DNA from 2 places in the Acinetobacter sp. WCHAc060006 genome. Region 1 is predicted to be linked to the other one. Evidence: predicted binding sites of a transcription regulator. Region 1 holds the regulator's gene; the other holds the start of a gene.

Region 1 (9,166 bases):
CGTGATAATTTATATCCCATGTTTCTAAAACAATGTCTTTATTTTTGAAATCCATTAACAATTGACTATCTGATGAGGTATATCGGTAATTATGTTGTCCATCAGTAAAGTCAAAATTTTGAGGATATTTTTTATTTTTATTAATAATTTTAATTTTATTTGAATCAATTGATAAATATGATGTCTCACCAACTTTAATCTGTGGTTTATCTGAGTTTTTGAGTGGCATTAGGACATGATAAATACTTTTGACATCTTGATCTGAACCATTAAATCCTTTAATTTGTGCTCTAGATGATGCAATTCTATTATTTCTTAAAGTTGCAACTTTGATAGCTAGTTGTTTATATAGAGCTTCATTTAATCTATTTGCTTCTTTTTCTGTCAAATCTTTATTATTTTTTTTAATTTGAGAGAGTGTGTCTGTCCAATCATCTGAAGCACTATCACTTTTAAATTGGGCGACTTTTTGATATCCAGTTTTATAACCGAAAGATTTTATCCCTACTAGATATTTTTTTCCATTATCAAGTTTGATAGATGCATCAAATGAAGTATTTGATATATCTTCACTAAGCGCATTAAATGCTCTTTGAAAAGCTGTTTCTTGAAATTTTGAGTTAACAATTGGAGTAATATTTTTATCATCTGATTCAACAGATTTTTGGGAAAAAACTTTACTCAAACTGGCAAAGTTTGTAATCAGTAATTTATATTTTTCTTTTTTTTGGGTTGGAAGTTCAGACCACATCACGATTATTCCAAATTGATGTTGATATTATTTGAAATATAAGAAATTTTAGGGCATAAATATATAAAATTTATTTACGACTCTTGGATTTTTTTAAGAGCCGTAAATATATAAAAGATAAAGATTATGAATTAATTACCTTCAAGATTTGCTCGCCAATCCGTTGAATCAACGGCATTGTGACAGAATTCCCTGCCTGCATATACAGAGCACTATTTGACATTTTTTCAGGGAAAATCATTTGATTGACGGGGTAGCCTTGAAACGCAAAGCACTCTTTTGGTGTAAGTTTACGGATTCCATTATTATCAATCAACAACGGTACGTTATGACCACCTGCACCCATATTTGCTGTTAAAGTCGGGCAAACATTACTTTTATTTTCACGAACATATACACGACGCCACTGATACAAGGTGTCTCGAGAAGTCATGCTTTCACTTAATATTGGATAATACATGTGATCTTGTTTGTAATAATACTTCTGATCTACTTTCTCAGTTTCTAAAAAATCATGAATCGTCTTCGTTAATGGTATCGCTTCAGGAAATTGAAAATCAGCATGATTAGGAACTAGAGTTTCATGAAATGCCACAATAAAAATACGTTCACGATTTTGAGGTACATTGGCATGAATCATACTATTTAAAACTTGAAAATAGACTGCATAACCAAGTTCCTTTAACGTATTTTTAATCACTTCAAAGGTATTGCCTTTATCGTGAGAAACTAAATTTTTAACATTCTCTAAAAAAATAACACGAGGCTGATGTTTCTTTGCAATATCGACAATATCAAAAAATAAGGTCCCACGAGTTTCATTAAAACCTTTTTGATTGCCTGCAATAGAAAATGCTTGGCAGGGGAAGCCACCACATAAAATGTCAAATTGTTCAGGAATTTTAGCTTTAGTTTCGTCTAAAGTGATGTCACCCTCAGGATATTCACCATAATTTTGAAAATATGTTTCTTTTGCATGTTGATTCCATTCACTAGTAAAAACACAACGTCCGTCAAGATTTTGTAATGCCATACGGAAACCACCGACACCTGCAAACAAATCTATAAATTCGAATTTTGGATTTGCTGGTTGAAGAAAAGGTGTTGGGAGTAAATCGGATTGCATGAACAGCTCAATTACAAACTTGTGAAAATTTTGCATTCATTGTAATTAAAAAATTAAAAATATAAAGCAAAAGCCCTGAGTTTATTTTGTATCGGCTAATTCAAAGTTATGTTTTGCACTCTTCAATGCTTTAATTCGTTCTATCGCTTCAGGATTTGGAAAGCTATGGGTTTGATCAGGTTTTTCAGTCATAGATACATCATAGCGAACAATACAATTTCGACCGTTGGCTTTGGCTTGATAGAGAGCAATATCGGCTTGTTTAATGAGCTCATCTAAACTTTGCTCAGGTGATCTGAGTTCAGCCACCCCAACAGAAACAGTGAACTTAAGTTTAACATCGGGTTTTAAATATAACTGAGCTTGAGAGATGCTGAGACGGATTCGCTCTGCAATCATTAAACAGTCGTCAATTTGTGTTTCGGGGATCAGTGCAATAAATTCCTCACCGCCAAAGCGTGCCAAAATATCATGATGACGCATTTCTTTACGCGCTGTATTGGCAATAATCTGTAGGACTTGGTCACCAATATCATGGCCATGCTGATCATTGATTTTTTTAAAATGATCGACATCAAACATCAGTAAGCAGGTGCCTGCCGGTGTAGGCCATTCATGGATTTTGTGCTCAGCGGCATACACAAATTGGCGACGGTTATACAGCTGAGTCAGCTCATCTGTATGTGCAAGGTCATTTAAATTATTCAGATACCATTCGTCTAATAAGGTTCTTAAAAAAGTACGGCGACCATTGAGCGTATTGTTCCAGCTAATATAAAGACTAAACAGACAAATCGGACCAAGGGTGAGTGCAAAAATAATGGCTTGTGGCGCAGACATCAGCATAAGTGCACCAAAGCCTGCAATCACGCAAATGAAAATAGAACAATAAATCGCGGGCTTAAAACTGACTTGTATACATATATTGGCAATCAATACAAAAATTACCGAGGTATATAAGTAATTGTCGCTCCACGGGCTATTGGATTGAAGCAACATATACACCCACAGTGCCGTACTGAGCACTGTACCAATCGGCAGTACCATATCTGCAATTTGAATATTTTTTCGAACACGAATTAAATAAAAACACGCACTCATTACAAAAAATGCCAGTCCTAAGCGAAAGCCTGCGGAATACAGTTGCATGTCTGCAATCACCAGCATATCGGCAAAGTAATACAGCAAGAAAACCAGCTGAGCAATGTAATTGGCTTGAATCAGGAAATGGCGTTGTTGGTAATATTGATAGTCTAAATATGCACGGCGAAAGCAGTCTGGAATAGGCGCGTGTTTATCCCTCAACGCCATTTCAATGACATTGCGATGTTCAGCATTACGTTCTTCTGGTTTGAGTAAATGTAATGTTGATGGGTAGGGCTGAGAAACCCCATTCAGCATAGGCCTTGCTTTTGCCACCATATAATTATTCCTGCGTGGGGCAAGATGTATTGATTATTATGGAAAATAATAAATAAAAGGTATCCCTAGAAATAGGGAATTTATATTTTGTTTTTAACAATATATGCATAAATATTAATCTAAAAACTGAAAAAAATCAGTAGCCAATATGACCATTAATCCGAATACAGCATTAATTTAAATATGTTTTTATATGAATAACTGAATGCGACGGCTGTACTTCTTGCTTGAGTAACTGTGCTCAGAGACGATTGTGATGTCACAAAAATAAGATTGTCCTATTTATAAAATTCAGCATATTAATGGGAGTGTAGCTGAGCGATTCATAAGTCATTAATATAAGCTACATCAACCATCGCTTGAACCTGAATGGGTAAGTTTTAGGATAGAACTATGAGCAATAGCAATTATGATGAAATTTCACACTCTGATGATTGTGAAAAATATGTAAATCAATTTATTCAAAATTTCCCATTACGTCGTGCTGAAATTGGACAAGGTACGGTCATTAAGCGTGCATTACCAAGTCGTCATAAACGCATGATTGGCGCGTGGTGTTTCTTAGATCATGCTGGCCCAGTGGTGTTTCCACAAGGCGATGGCTTAGATGTTGGGCCACATCCACATATTGGCTTACAGACCTTCACTTGGATGATTGAAGGGACCATGATGCATACTGACAGTTTAGGAACGAAGCAGTTGATTCGCCCGCGTCAGGTCAATTTGATGACAGCAGGCTACGGCATTTCACATACTGAAGTGGCGCCCGATACCGAAACTCACATGCATGCCGCACAGTTATGGATTGCTTTGCCTGATGATAAAATCAATATGGCACCACAATTTGATCACTATCCTGAACTTCCTGTTGTGCATCATGATGATGTTGCGATCACGGTCTTAGTGGGTGAGTTTTTAAAGACCAAGTCGCCTGTGGCGGTACATACAGAGCTTTTGGGTGTTGATTTAGAAGCCAAAGACAATAGCCGCACACGTTTGCCATTAAATCCAAAATTTGAATATGGCTTTATGGCTTTGGAAGGCACGGCACACATTAATGGCCATGAATTAACTGCAGACAACATGGTGGTGCTTGAGCCAGGTTTAGAACATGTGGATATTGAAATTCATGCCAACAGCCGTGTGTTGCTATTGGGTGGTGAACCGTTTGAATCACCTATTTTACTGTGGTGGAATTTTGTTGGTCGTACCCAAGAAGAGCTGAGCCTTGCACGTGAACAATGGATAAATGCCGATGCTCGTTTTGGCACAATTCCAGACTATGAAGGCCCACGTCTCGAAGCACCTGTCTTCCCAGATAAAATGCGTGCTTCAAAATAATGAATTGATTGTGTTGAGGTTCAGCTTATAGGCTGAACCTTTCGCTTTGTACAAATAAAACAGCTGGAGAATAACAATGGGATTAATTGCGAGCGCCAAAGTTCAGACTTTAACAGCACCATGGGCTGGTCAAATTACAAGTACTCAACATACTTTACTCACAGATAAGCCAGAATCTTTTGGTGGTGGCGCCACGGGCTTGGCGCCCTATGATTTTATTTGTAGTGGCCTTATTTCATGCACCATGATTACCTTACGTATGTATGCACAGCATAAGGGATTGGAGCTTGGAGAGTTTAGTGTCGAAGCTGAGTTTCATGCCAATAAAGAAGGCAAGGAATGGATTGAACGTAAATTGCATTTTCAAACACCATTGAGTGAAGAGTTACAGCAAAAAGTATTGGCCATTAGCTCGAAAACGCCTGTAACCAAAACTTTACTGCGTAGTGTAGATATCAACACCGTATTGCTTTAAGCTGGAAGGCGGGTAAAAGACTGGTATTTGCACCCAATGTGCGTGCAACCAGTTTTCGGCTTTAAATAACAATAAAAATGAGAGAGGAGTAAGTGAAATGTTGAGGCTGCATCATTTAGAAAAATCACGTTCATTTCGGATTTTGTGGGCTTTGGAAGAGCTGAATCTCGACTATCAAGTAAAATATTATCCTCGGCAGGCCGATTACTCAGGCTCACCTGAATTAAAAAAAATCCATCCTTTGGGAAAAGCACCAGTGCTAGAGCACGATGGCGTGGTGATTGCGGAATCCGCTGTCATTTTAGAGCATGTGCAAGCGCAGTTTGATACAGCCTCAAATTTCAAGCCTACAGAACTTAACGCACAGCAACAGTACCGTTATTGGATGCACTATGCAGAAGGCTCACTGATGCCTTTATTGGTGATGACCTTGGTGATGGAAAAAATGCCGACGCATGTACCTTGGCCGATTCGACCAATTGCCAAGAAAATTGGCGAAGGGGTGAAAGCCGGTTTTGTGGGGGCACGTTTGCCTGCACATATTGAATTTATTGAACAGCACTTAGCACAACATGATTATTTTGCAGATGATTTTAGCTTTGCCGATATTCAAATGAGCTTTCCGCTGATTGCATTACAAGAGCGGACAGGGCGAAGTTATCCGCAAATTCAAGCCTATGTTGAGCGCTTAAAACAGCGCCCAGCGTATCAGCGTGCACTGCAAAAAGAACGTGCTTTAGAGCAATCAGGCAAGCTTTAACTGTAGATATTTAGAAATAAAAAACGGGCGATCTGCCCGTTTTTTTATGTTGAGATCTGCCCGTGTTATACGATGCCGAAAGATTAAGAAACGTGATAAAGACGTTCTTTGGGAAACACCACTTTAAATATTGAACCTTGGTTTTCTTTAGATTCAATTTCGAGGTAGGCCTGATGTTGCATCAGTACGTGTTTTACAATCGCTAAGCCTAATCCTGTGCCACCACTTTGACGGCTACGTGCACTGTCGACGCGATAGAAACGTTCAGTCAAACGTGGTAAGTGTTTAGGGTCAATCCCGATACCCGTATCTTCCACTGTAAAATAACCATGCTCACCATCATCATGCCAGCCCATAGTCACCGTACCGCCTTTTGGAGTGTACTTAATGGCGTTGGTAATGAGGTTGCTAAAGGCGCTGGCCAGTTCACTGTCGGAGCCGATCAAGTCGCAGTGGCTATCGATGTCTAAATTGAGTGTATGGCCATAATCGACGTTATACGCATGCGCATCATCATACAGCTGGCTCATTAAGCTTGGCATTTCAATAATCTGATTTTTAGCAATTTTCTTTTCGTTTTCTAAACGTGATAACAGCAGTAAATCATTGACCAACGCATTCATACGACGGGTTTGTGCCTGCATTAAATCTAAGGCACGTTTCCAACGCGGATTTAAATCTTCTTGATCATTAAAGGTTTCGATATAGCCACTGAGCACTGTGAGGGGAGTTCGTAGCTCGTGGGAAATATTGTCGACAAAGTCTTTACGCATTTGTTCAAGATTGTGCATACGGGTGACGTCATAGGCCACCAGTAAACGACTTTCCCCACCAAAGCGGGTGAGTTTGACTTGCACATAATGATCTTCGAGTACCGAAGATTTCATTTTTAGACCGTCGGGTGCCAAGTCCAAATTATTAAAATATTCAATAAAGCTAGGCTGGCGCAAAATAGTCAAAATATTGCGACCACGGTCGAGTCCTTGAATGCCCAATAGTTTTTCGGCTGCGGGATTCCACCATTCAATTTGGTGCATTTCATCAATTAACACCACCGCTTCAGCTAAAGCGACCAAAGATGATTGTGCACGATCAATCAAGCCCACCATTTCGGCTTGTACAATCCGTTCTTGGCGCTGTGCTCGATAGACATTAAACAACAATGCACCCCAAATTCCATGAAGGTTTGGAGGCACATCGTATGGACGGTTTGAAATCCAGTCATTGACTAAATATAAGGAACGCATTTGCTGGGCAAAAAACAGTGCAAATGCGAGCGAAATACAAATCCAAAAATATCCGATGCCAAAGCCAATCAAGGCTGCAATAAGCAGAAAAAATGCCAGCAAGCGCATGTCTTGCTTGGCAAATGTCCACAGACTGCTATAGCGAAACGCTTTGTGTTCTTGAGCAAGCTCTGGGACCGGGTAGGGTTCGTACATATATTTAAATTAACCTAAAACAGCATCCGCACGGGTAGAAAAACGGTAGCCTGTGCCACGGACAGTTTGTACAAAACGGTCTGCATTGTACGGTTCAAGCACTTTACGTAAACGGCGAATATGAACATCAATGGTGCGGTCTTCAATATACACATTTCCGCCCCAAACTTGGTCTAAAAGTTGAGCACGGGTATAGGCGCGCTCTGGATGAGTCATGAAAAATGCCAATAAGCGGTATTCAGTTGGGCCCATTTCTAAAATATTATTGCCAAAGCTTACACGCTGGCTCATTGGGTCTAATAATAAACCATTGGCATCAATGGTTTTTTCTCCACCTAAAGCATTCGAGCGACGCAGTACTGCTTTAATGCGTGAGACCAATTCACGCGTTGAAAATGGTTTGGTCATGTAATCGTCTGCACCTGCATCGAGACCTTGAACTTTATGGTCTTCTTCACTGCGTGCAGTGAGCATAATGACGGGAATTTCAGAGAGGTTTTCATCTCGTTTTAAGCGACGACATAAGTCGACACCGCTGACACCGCCAGGCATCATCCAATCCAAAAGAATCAGTGCAGGACGTTGGTCAACAATCATCTGATGCGCTTGACGGGCATCTTCAGCTTGCTGACATTGAAAACCTGCCATATCCAAAGAGGTATGGATCATTTCCCGAATCGGGAGTTCATCATCAACAATTAAAATGTAGTCATCTTTCACAGCGCAATACCCTATTTCATGTGTGTTAACGGCTGACCGTCTTATATTTATGACAGGCTTATTACAAAGATTAATTATGACAGTATCATTGCAGAAAAGCCCAAAATGCTGGTTTTTGCAAAGAATTGTGACAATTTTCTATACAATTTTGCTAGATTTCACGCGATGTAGGAAGCAATTGTTCCCCTAGAAATGGGGGCTGTACATCACATGAATATTTTAAATATCAATGGATTCAGAGTTATTTTCTTCTGTGTCAGTAGAAAAAGTATCGAGTAAAGATAAAAACACAATGCTGCAAGATGATAAAACTTGTTCCATCGATTGTTTAAAGCCACTCATGACCCAGCGAATGGCAATTTGTGTGACATAACCATTTAAGCCTGAGGCCACTAAGGAAATTTCGTCCTCAGTTTTTTTAATATGTGGCATGCTCAGCATCACAAAGGCTTGAATCATTTGGTCAAAGCGCGCCATGGTTTCATGAATGGTGGCTTGGTTGTGGAGTTCTTGCACTAACATGGCATCGATATAAATAATGCGTGCCATACGTGGATCATTTTTCAGTGTAGTTAACAGTGCAGTCAGTCCAGATTCGATCATTTTTTTGGGATCAGTGGAGGCCTGAACAATCGCTTGCATAACGTTTTGTTGTAGTTGATCAATCAATTGTAAAAAAATGGTTTGAAATAGATTTTCACTTTTTTTAAATGACTCATAAAAATAGCGTTCAGTCAGCTTGGCTTCATTACAAATGTCTTTGACCGTCACTGAAAAAAAGCCTTGCGTACCATAGGCTTCAATTCCAGCTTCAATCAGTTTTTCACGGCGCTGTTGCTTGCGTTCGGATAGGGATAGACCTTTAAATTGACGTTCTTTGGTCTTTTTTATGGTTGGTGTTGCTACCCGTTTTTCTGTTTCAGTCATCGGCCACATGCGCCCATTTTCAATCTATTCTGGCGCTATCTTAACAACAAATTGGCATTTGACCTATGGTCAGGTGATTGCAATCTGAATGTCTATCGCGTCCTAATATGATATTGACAATATAAATTGTCAAAACTATATTGGATTTAAATTGGTACAGATCAGGCCATTCGGCCCATCATGTTATGCGCATGCACGAAAA
Region 2 (9,166 bases), on a different contig from region 1:
ATATTCCCAATATCATGTGAAGTAATCAAATTAAAACAGGGTAAATCAATCTTTTTGATGTGAGCTAATAATCTAATTTCTTCAATAGCACCTTTAAGTCTAAGCTCAATAGAATGGCGCATATTAAAACAGATTGGATAAATCAAATGATCAATTTGTTCACCTTTGGAATTTAAAATGTAATTTAAAAGAAGATTAGCCGCTTTAGAATAGCCTTTTGAATATTCTATATAATTAGGTTGTCCATTATCCCCAACACATGCATTAGCCCATGTTGTCCCACTTCCAGTGAATGTTTTGTTGTCCATAAGTGTTTATTACAAAGTTTTTAGAATTTTAATGCAATATTATTGCATAAATCCCTCCTAACCTCCCTTTAAAAAAGGGAGGAGCTGTCACGTAATTAAATTAATACGTGAAAGCCCCTCTTTGAAAAAGGGGGATTTAGGGGGATTAAAAAATAAAAGCCCTCACTGTGAGGGCTTTTATTAATGCAAATTATTGAACCGAATCATCCAAATTAGGCGCTAACCAACGCTTCGCTTCATCTAAAGTCCAGCCTTTACGTTTCGCATAATCCTCAAGCTGATCGCCTGCGATTTTACCCACGTTAAAATATTGGCTTTCAGGGTTAGCATAATAGAAACCGCTGACAGATGAAGGCGGCCACATTGCAAAGCTCGTCGTCAACTGCGTACCAATCTTGTCGGTAGAACCTAACCAGTCAAACAATGGCGCTTTTTCAGAGTGCTCAGGGCAAGCAGGGTAGCCCGGCGCCGGACGGATGCCGACATACTTCTCTTTAATCAATTCTTCATTGCTTAAAGTTTCAGATGCTTGGTTGCCCCAGAACTCTTTACGAATGCGCTCATGCAAATGTTCTGCAAACGCTTCTGCAAAACGGTCACCTAACGATTGCGCCAAAATAGCAGAGTAGTCGTCGCCTTTGGCTTTGTACTCATTCGCCATTTCTTCTGCACCAAAGATCGACACCGTGAAACCGCCCAAGTAATCTTGAATCTCAACTGGCTCAGCTACACTTTCGTTTCGCTCTTGCGCTTGGGCAAAACGTTGTTTTGCATATCCAAGCTCAGGAGCAATAAAGTCCGCCAATGACAAGTTTGGTTTACCCGTTACTTTGTCAGACTGCTGACGGATATGCTCAAAAGTATGCGTCACTGTTTTCGCAGTTTCATCAAACACTTGAACCGTGTCTGCACCTGAACGGGCAGCAGGGTAAATACCAAAGACCGCACGCGCATCAAAACGTTTGTTGTCAATAATATCTTTCAGCATAGTCTGCGCTTGTTCATACAAGTCAGTTGCTGCTTCACCCACCACTTCATCAGTCAGAATAGCAGGGAATTTACCCGCCAAGCTCCAAGAAATAAAGAACGGCGTCCAGTCGAAGTATTCAACCAAAGTTTCCAATGGATAATTGGTCAGCGTTTGCGTACCAATGAAGTTTGGCTTCACAGGCGCATTGGCTGCAAAGTCAATTTTCAAACCATTTTCAACCGATTCAGCATAAGTCAGCTTAGCTGCTTTTGGCTGTTTGTTGGCAATACGCTCACGCACTTTTTCATATTCAGCACGGGTTTCCTCAACAAACTTCGGTTTCATTTCTTTAGAAAGTAAAGTTGTTGCAACACCTACCGCACGAGAAGCATCAGCAACATAAATCACTGCATCATTTGAATATTGAGGGTCAATTTTCACCGCAGTGTGCGCTTTAGAAGTCGTTGCACCGCCAATCATCAGCGGAACATTAAAGCCTTTACGCTGCATTTCTTTAGCAACAAACACCATTTCATCGAGTGACGGAGTAATCAGGCCAGACAAGCCGATGATGTCAACTTTCTCATCAATGGCGGTTTGCAGAATCTTCTCGCAAGGCACCATCACGCCAAGGTCGATAATGTCATAACCATTACAGCCAAGTACTACGCCTACGATGTTTTTACCGATGTCGTGCACGTCGCCCTTCACAGTCGCCATCAGGACTTTACCCTTAGACTGACCGCCAGATTTTTCAGCTTCAATGAACGGATTCAGCCAAGCTACTGCTTGCTTCATCACACGTGCAGATTTCACCACTTGCGGCAGGAACATTTTGCCTGAACCGAACAAGTCGCCAACCACGTTCATGCCGTCCATCAGCGGGCCTTCAATCACGTCTAGCGGACGAGCTGATTTTAAACGCGCTTCTTCAGTATCTTCATCAATAAAGGTCGTGATGCCTTTCACCAAAGCATGCTCAAGACGTTTTTCAACTGGAAGTTCACGCCATTCCAAGTTTTCAACTTGTTTTTGCGCAGCGCCTTGACCGCGGTATTTCTCAGCTACTTCAAGCAGCTTTTCAGTTGCATCGTGCTGACTTTCACCTTGGTTTTGGTTCAAGATCACATCTTCAACCGCAGCTTTCAGTTCAGCATCAATATCATCATAAATCGCCATTTGACCTGCGTTGACGATACCCATGGTCATGCCTTGCTGAATAGCATGGTATAAGAACACTGAGTGAATCGCTTCACGTACAGGCTCGTTACCGCGGAATGAGAACGATACGTTAGACACACCGCCTGAAATCATCGCGTGTGGCAAGTTTTGCTTAATCCAGCCTGTCGCTTCAATAAAGTCCACAGCATAGTTGTTGTGTTCTTCAATACCAGTTGCGACTGCGAATACGTTCGGGTCAAAAATGATGTCTTCAGCAGGGAAGCCCACTTCATTGACCAATACATCATAAGAACGCTTGCAAATTTCTTTTTTACGTGCAGCAGTATCGGCCTGACCATTTTCGTCAAAGGCCATCACAATTACGGCAGCGCCATACTGACGGCACAAACGCGCTTTTGCGACGAACTCGTCATAGCCTTCTTTCAAGGAAATTGAGTTAACAACCGCTTTACCTTGTACGCATTTTAAGCCTGCTTCAATGATGTCCCATTTAGATGAGTCAATCATGATTGGCACACGTGAAATTTCAGGCTCAGATGCTACTAGATTCAGGAAGTGCACCATTGCGCCTTCTGAATCCAGCATGCCTTCATCCATGTTGATGTCGATAATCTGCGCGCCAGCTTCAACTTGCTGCTGCGCAACTTCTAAAGCTTCGGCAAAATTTTCTTCACGGATTAAACGCAGGAATTTTTTAGAACCAGTCACGTTGGTACGTTCACCGACGTTCACAAACAGCGAATCTTCTGTAATGTTGAACGGCTCTAAACCGCTTAAACGGCAAGCAGGCTTAGTTTCTGGCACTTGGCGTGGTGCAATGTCTTTGACTGCGTTGGCAATGGCGCGGATGTGATCCGGCGTTGTACCGCAGCAGCCGCCAGTAATGTTAATCAAGCCACTTTCTGCAAATTCTTTAATGAAGGCTGCAGTTTGTTCAGGGGTTTCATCATAACCGCCGAAGGCATTTGGCAAGCCAGCGTTCGGATGCGCTGAAACAAAAGTATCGGCAACATCTGCAATGGTTTTGACGTGTGGACGCATGGCATCTGCACCTAGGGCACAGTTAAAGCCAATCGACAATAAGTCACCATGACGCACAGAGTTCCAGAACGCTTCAGCGGTTTGACCGGTTAAGGTACGGCCAGAGGCATCGGTAATCGTGCCTGAAATCATCAATGGCAATTCATAGCCCAGCTGATTAAACACTTCTTTCACTGCAAAAATGGCAGCTTTACAGTTTAAAGTATCGAATACGGTTTCGATGAGCAGAATGTCCGCACCGCCTTCAATCAGGGCATGCGCAGCTTGAATATAGTTTTCTTTCAGCTCATCAAAAGTAATGTTACGGAAAGCTGGGTCATTTACATTTGGCGAGATTGAGCAAGTACGTGAAGTCGGGCCAAGCACACCCGCAACAAAACGCGGCTTTTCTGGTGTTGAGTATTTTTCACAAGCGGCTTTGGCAATACGCGCTGCTTCACGGTTGATTTCAGTGACCAAATCTTCCATGTGATAGTCAGACATTGAAACTTTGGTGCCGTTAAAGCTGTTGGTTTCAATGATGTCTGCGCCAGCATCGAGGTAGGCTTCATGAATGCCTTGAATGATTTGAGGTTGTGTCAGTACCAAAAGGTCATTATTACCTTTCAGGTCAGATGCCCAGTCAACAAAACGCTCACCACGGTAGTCAGCTTCTTCGAGTTTATGACGCTGAATCATAGTGCCCATAGCACCGTCGATAATCAGAATCCGTTGAGCGAGTAGCTCTTTTAGGGTGGCGAGCGTGGACATAAATAACCCCAATCCGATGGAATATAAAATCGGCAAATATATTAACAGAATTCAGTTCATTATTTCTGATATTGAGTTTAATTATTAAGCGCAAAGTTGAGCTTGTTGAATATTTCGCCGTGCCTCAAAGTGGTTGCTGTAGCAAGATTGGATTGTCATAAATACTTCATCAAGTTGTCATATCTCTCTAGCATGCTATGCCTTGGTCTGTAGAACCCTTAAGTACAGCTTATATTTCATGTTTTGTAACATGATCTTTTGCGGTGCAAAAACAGCGTGTTTTAATAATGATAAATGAACAGAAATGGTTGTAACACTATGAATATTAATGATTGATTTGAATGCAAATAAGCATAATTGATGGCAAGCTGTAAAAAATAAAGTATGAAATATTGCTTTATATGACACCGCTTTGTCATATAATTGTCACAATTTAATTGAACAATATGGGGATTCTTAAATCCTCCATTCTTGCTTGCATGAATTCTAATCAAACTCCCGTAGATTCAGCACACCAGTCGACAAACAATAAGTCGACGAATGTTCATGTGCCTACACCGAAATTTTTTATGCCGGTGTTTCTAACGTTAATTATTTCAACGTTAATTTATATTGGTTTTCAACTTACAGCTGATCTTGCGCATGTTCCTGCACTTAGCCTCTACTCCATGATTTTATTGGGTACCGCTTTGTTTATTGCGCTCGGTTTTGAGTTTGTAAATGGTTTTCACGACACAGCGAATGCTGTCGCAACGGTGATTTATACCAACGCATTATCTGCACCAGTGGCGGTGATGTGGGCTGGTTTTTGTAATTTCTTAGGCGTAATGGTTGCCAGTGGTGCAGTTGCCTACGGCATTATTGCATTGCTACCTGTAGAGCTGATCATGAATGTCGGTTCTGGAGCTGGCTTTGCTATGGTTTTTGCCATGCTCATCGCGGCCATTCTTTGGAACCTTGGTACTTGGTTCTTGGGGATTCCTGCTTCTAGTTCGCATACTTTAATTGGTTCGATTCTAGGCGTTGGCATTATGAACTACATTCTGCACGCAGGTAGCGGTGCATCGGGTGTAGACATGGACCAAGTGATTAAAGTGGGTAAAGCTTTACTGTTTTCTCCTTTAATTGGTTTCGCATTTGCTGCGGTATTGTTCTTATTGGTTAAAAAAATCTTTAAGAAACAAATGGAATTATTCCAGCCACCTGAAGGCAATAAACCACCACCACCGCTTATTCGTGCAATTTTGATCTTTACTTGTACAGGCGTAAGTTTTGCGCATGGTTCAAATGACGGTCAAAAAGGCATGGGATTAATCATGTTGATTTTGATTGGTTGTGTGCCTTTGGCCTATTCTTTAAACAAGAATTTAGACCAAGCGCATATTCAATCATTTGAACAATTGTCTGCACAAACAGCGACTGCGATTTATGCACAGCATGATGATATTGCAGATGACAAAGCGCGTGATGTGATTACCAAATATATTCAGACCAAAGAAATTACCCCTGAAGTTGTGCCTGCTTTAGCAAGCTTAACTGATCACTTAGGTGAGCGTGTGGGTCAGTATGGCGATCTAAAAGATATTCCAGAAACTGAAGTTTCTACAATTCGTAACGACATGTACTTAAATACTACGGCATTTAAGCGTTTAGATAAAGCAGAACAGCTTCCAGCAATGACGGCTGATCAAGCGAAAAACGTCAAAGAATACCGTAATAACTTAGATTCGTTCCTTCAATACATTCCTACATGGGTGAAAGTCGCTGTTGCATTGGCACTTGGTCTAGGCACCATGGTGGGTTGGAAACGTATTGTAGTGACTGTGGGTGAGCGTATTGGTAAGCATCACATGACTTATGGTCAAGGGATGTCAGCTGAGCTTGTTGCTATGACCACAATTGCTGCTGCAGATGGTTTTGGTATGCCAGTTTCAACTACACACGTATTGAACTCTGCGGTTGCAGGTACAATGGTTGCCAACAAATCAGGCCTGAACTTTGCTACAGTGAAAACCATCCTTTCAGCATGGATCTTCACTTTACCAGCGACAATCTGTTTGTCTGGTGGTTTATATTGGCTGTTCTTACAAGTGTTCTAAGCACTTTTAAGGCATAAAAAAACGCTACTTCGATAGCGTTTTTTTATGGTCTGCTTTTGTGTTTAAGTTCTATGGTTCACTGTATGAATGAGATCATCAGGAGCACAGAACGTATCTAAACACCCAAACAATACACACCTTTCCCATAGACCACTGAGGTTGTAGGAAAATGAGAAGGGCGAACTCTTTACGCTATGCCTTTTTCAACGTTCGGAGCATGGATTTGATAGGCAGTTTATCTGTTGCAAAGCCATAGACTGCAGCAAATGGCAATGCAGTTCGCGCTAAATATGCAACACGCCATAAACCACCGTGGTTTGCGCCTTTCATCATCAGTTCAAGTGGATGATCTAACTTAAGTTCTGGGTTAGCCACCGATTCAGGATTGCGAAGATCGTGTATCCATAAAGCTGCCATAATGGCATTGGTGGTTTCAGGGGCAAAGGCTTCTACATCAAACAGCTCAGCACCATTAAAGGCTGCTTTTAGCAAAGGATTTTTGGTCACTGAATGCGTGGTTGTAGAGGGTGCAATATTGATACTCACACGTTGACCATTATGTCGGGCTAATGTGGCACGCCACTGTTGAATACGTTTTGCCAGCGCATAGTTTGGTCCTTGTTCCACTACCAAGCAATCAGCAATACCATAGGATTGACCATTGCTGGAAAGAATTAAGTCATGTGAATTCTTTTGGAAAAAGTGCTGAGCACTGAGCGTAGAAATCCCTTGGCTCAGCAATTGCTGCGCTTTAGAGCGATGCGTGAATTTGTTTTGTGATGCTTCAACCACTTCCTTAGGCACAGCATAGACATCGGTTGGTGTGCACATGTACATAAGGCTGGTATCGGGCTTTTGTACACTGACATATTGCATAATGGCATCCATCGCCAGAGATACGCGAACGTGTTTTTCACCATCTAAATACGCAATGGCCGCCAAGTCTAATTGATGTTGGCTTTGTGCCAGCCAATGGGCAATTTCAGGTGTTTGCGTCAATAGATTGGCACCAAGCTTGTCTCTAAGCTCTGCTTCGGTTGCTTCGTCTGACAGTGCTTCTATACATGGCGCATATAGTGTGGCATTACCGTGCTTTACGGTGTCTAATATTTTGCCCCAAATACGTGGGTGAGGTAAATCAACAGCGGCAATATTGGCTTTCCATTTAGAGAGCCAGGTAAGTGGGCCAGCCTCAGAAGCTGCACCAAACAGTACAACCGTACGGTCAGATAGATCGAACCATTCTGGGTGCGCTACACAAGCTCTTAAAGCATCAGCATGACTCGGTTCAACAATACCTGCATCTTGCCAATTTTGAAGCTGTGCTAAAAGTGCATCACCTTGCAAGTTTTGCCCTTTATAAGGTACATACCATTCAGGTGCTGCATCACTTTCACCTTTTAATTGAATGGTATGTAAAGGCTTTGCTGGCAAAGACATCACATCAACTAATAAGTGCTTTTCACCATCTCGATAAAACTCAAAACTATGATGCGCTTTATTTAAACCTGAAGTCGCAATATGAAGCGGAGCTTGGTCATTGAGAATGCCATGTTGGACCAAAGCTTTGAAATATTTTGGATATTGTTTACGCCAGTTTTTTTCTTGCGTGGCTTTGAGTGACAGGTTGTGATCGACCGAGGCCAATGCTTCCGCAATAATTTCACGCCCGACTTTGGATGTGCTGGGCTTTTGCTGTGTAGCAGAAATTGGAAACTGGAGGCCTTCTAAAGAACTAGACATGCAAAATATCTCACCTGACATTGTCGTTAATATACATTTGTATACATTATCTATGCCAAATTCGATTCGGTCTTGGCAGAAACTACCAATGTTTTGTAGAAAAATATTTCGAGATATTTCATGAAAAAAGGGAAGCATAAACTTCCCTTTTGATTTCAAGCGGTTTGACTACGTTTAAGGTTGAATGGCTCGTTTCAGCTCTTTGAGCATTGCAATCGTATTGTCTAAGCCTGCACCAGTTAAATACCATGAATCAGCATTTACATTAATGACCCGATTGTTTTTCACCGCATCAGATTGGCTTAAAACAGGGTGCATTTTAATACTATCTTTTGCTGTGTACTGTTGTGTATTGACTGCACCACGATCTAATAAAATGATGTAATCAGGTTGTGCTTCGACAGCTTTTTTAAGCAATTGAGCATTCTTTTCTGCCAAGGCGAGGGCAGCAGCAGAACCCGCTTCTGGGCGTGGTGCATCAGACTTTTCACTTAGCGGGAGTACAGATTTAAATCCTGTTAAATCATAAACAAAGCCAAAACGATCATTGGCTGCATGTAGCATGTAGTTGTCTTTATTTACAAATAGCATTAGCGCAGATTTATTCTGTGTTAAAGATTTAAGTTCAGCCTGTAGCTTTTTAACTTCTGCTAATTTTTCATTGGCAATTTTTTCACGTTTAAATGCTTTTGCCAGTAACTGAGTACGCTGTTCTAAGTCGGCGATATAATGCTCAGTTTGAGCCGATAAGCTTACAGTAGGCGCCAGTTGTTGGAGTTGGCTCTGCGCTTTTGCTGAACGTCCACCTACAAAAATAAGATCAGGCTTGGTTGCTTTTAACTTTTCTAGATCAGGTTCAAATAGAGAACCCGCTTTAATGAATTGATTATTTTGATATTTGGCTAAATCACCACTGAAACTGGTTTCAGGAACAATTTTTGCGTCTATACCTAAAGCATTCAGAGTGTCGAGTATAGCAAGATCATAGACAGCAATATTTTGTGGCGCATTTTTAAGTTCAATCGTATTTTGTTCTGTGGCTTTTAACGTAAATGGTGTAGCAAGTGCTAAGC

Evidence for each region. The regulator PhoB, encoded in region 1, activates phosphate uptake and scavenging genes when phosphate is short. The targets are predictions, from matches to a motif close to TGTCATNAANCTGTCATAA.
Region 2: EXE29_RS15115 (inorganic phosphate transporter) is a predicted target of PhoB. The motif match lies at 4,665-4,683, and genes of this name have one in related genera.

The regions. Positions count from the first base shown of each region.
Region 1 covers NZ_SGSS01000021.1:12,990-22,155, forward strand. Annotated here, with positions in the region: gene EXE29_RS12305 (hypothetical protein) at 1-754, opposite strand, end outside; gene EXE29_RS12310 (DNA cytosine methyltransferase) at 876-1,877, opposite strand; gene EXE29_RS12315 (GGDEF domain-containing protein) at 1,959-3,299, opposite strand; gene EXE29_RS12320 (pirin family protein) at 3,693-4,640, shown strand; gene EXE29_RS12325 (OsmC family protein) at 4,717-5,115, shown strand; gene EXE29_RS12330 (glutathione S-transferase family protein) at 5,213-5,875, shown strand; gene phoR (phosphate regulon sensor histidine kinase PhoR) at 5,959-7,317, opposite strand; gene phoB (phosphate regulon transcriptional regulator PhoB) at 7,327-8,037, opposite strand; gene EXE29_RS12345 (TetR/AcrR family transcriptional regulator) at 8,257-8,964, opposite strand.
Region 2 covers NZ_SGSS01000034.1:13,537-22,702, reverse strand. Annotated here, with positions in the region: gene EXE29_RS15125 (hypothetical protein) at 1-308, opposite strand, end outside; gene metH (methionine synthase) at 499-4,251, opposite strand; gene EXE29_RS15115 (inorganic phosphate transporter) at 4,731-6,350, shown strand; gene EXE29_RS15110 (hypothetical protein) at 6,543-8,093, opposite strand; gene EXE29_RS15105 (ABC transporter substrate-binding protein) at 8,268-9,166, opposite strand, start outside.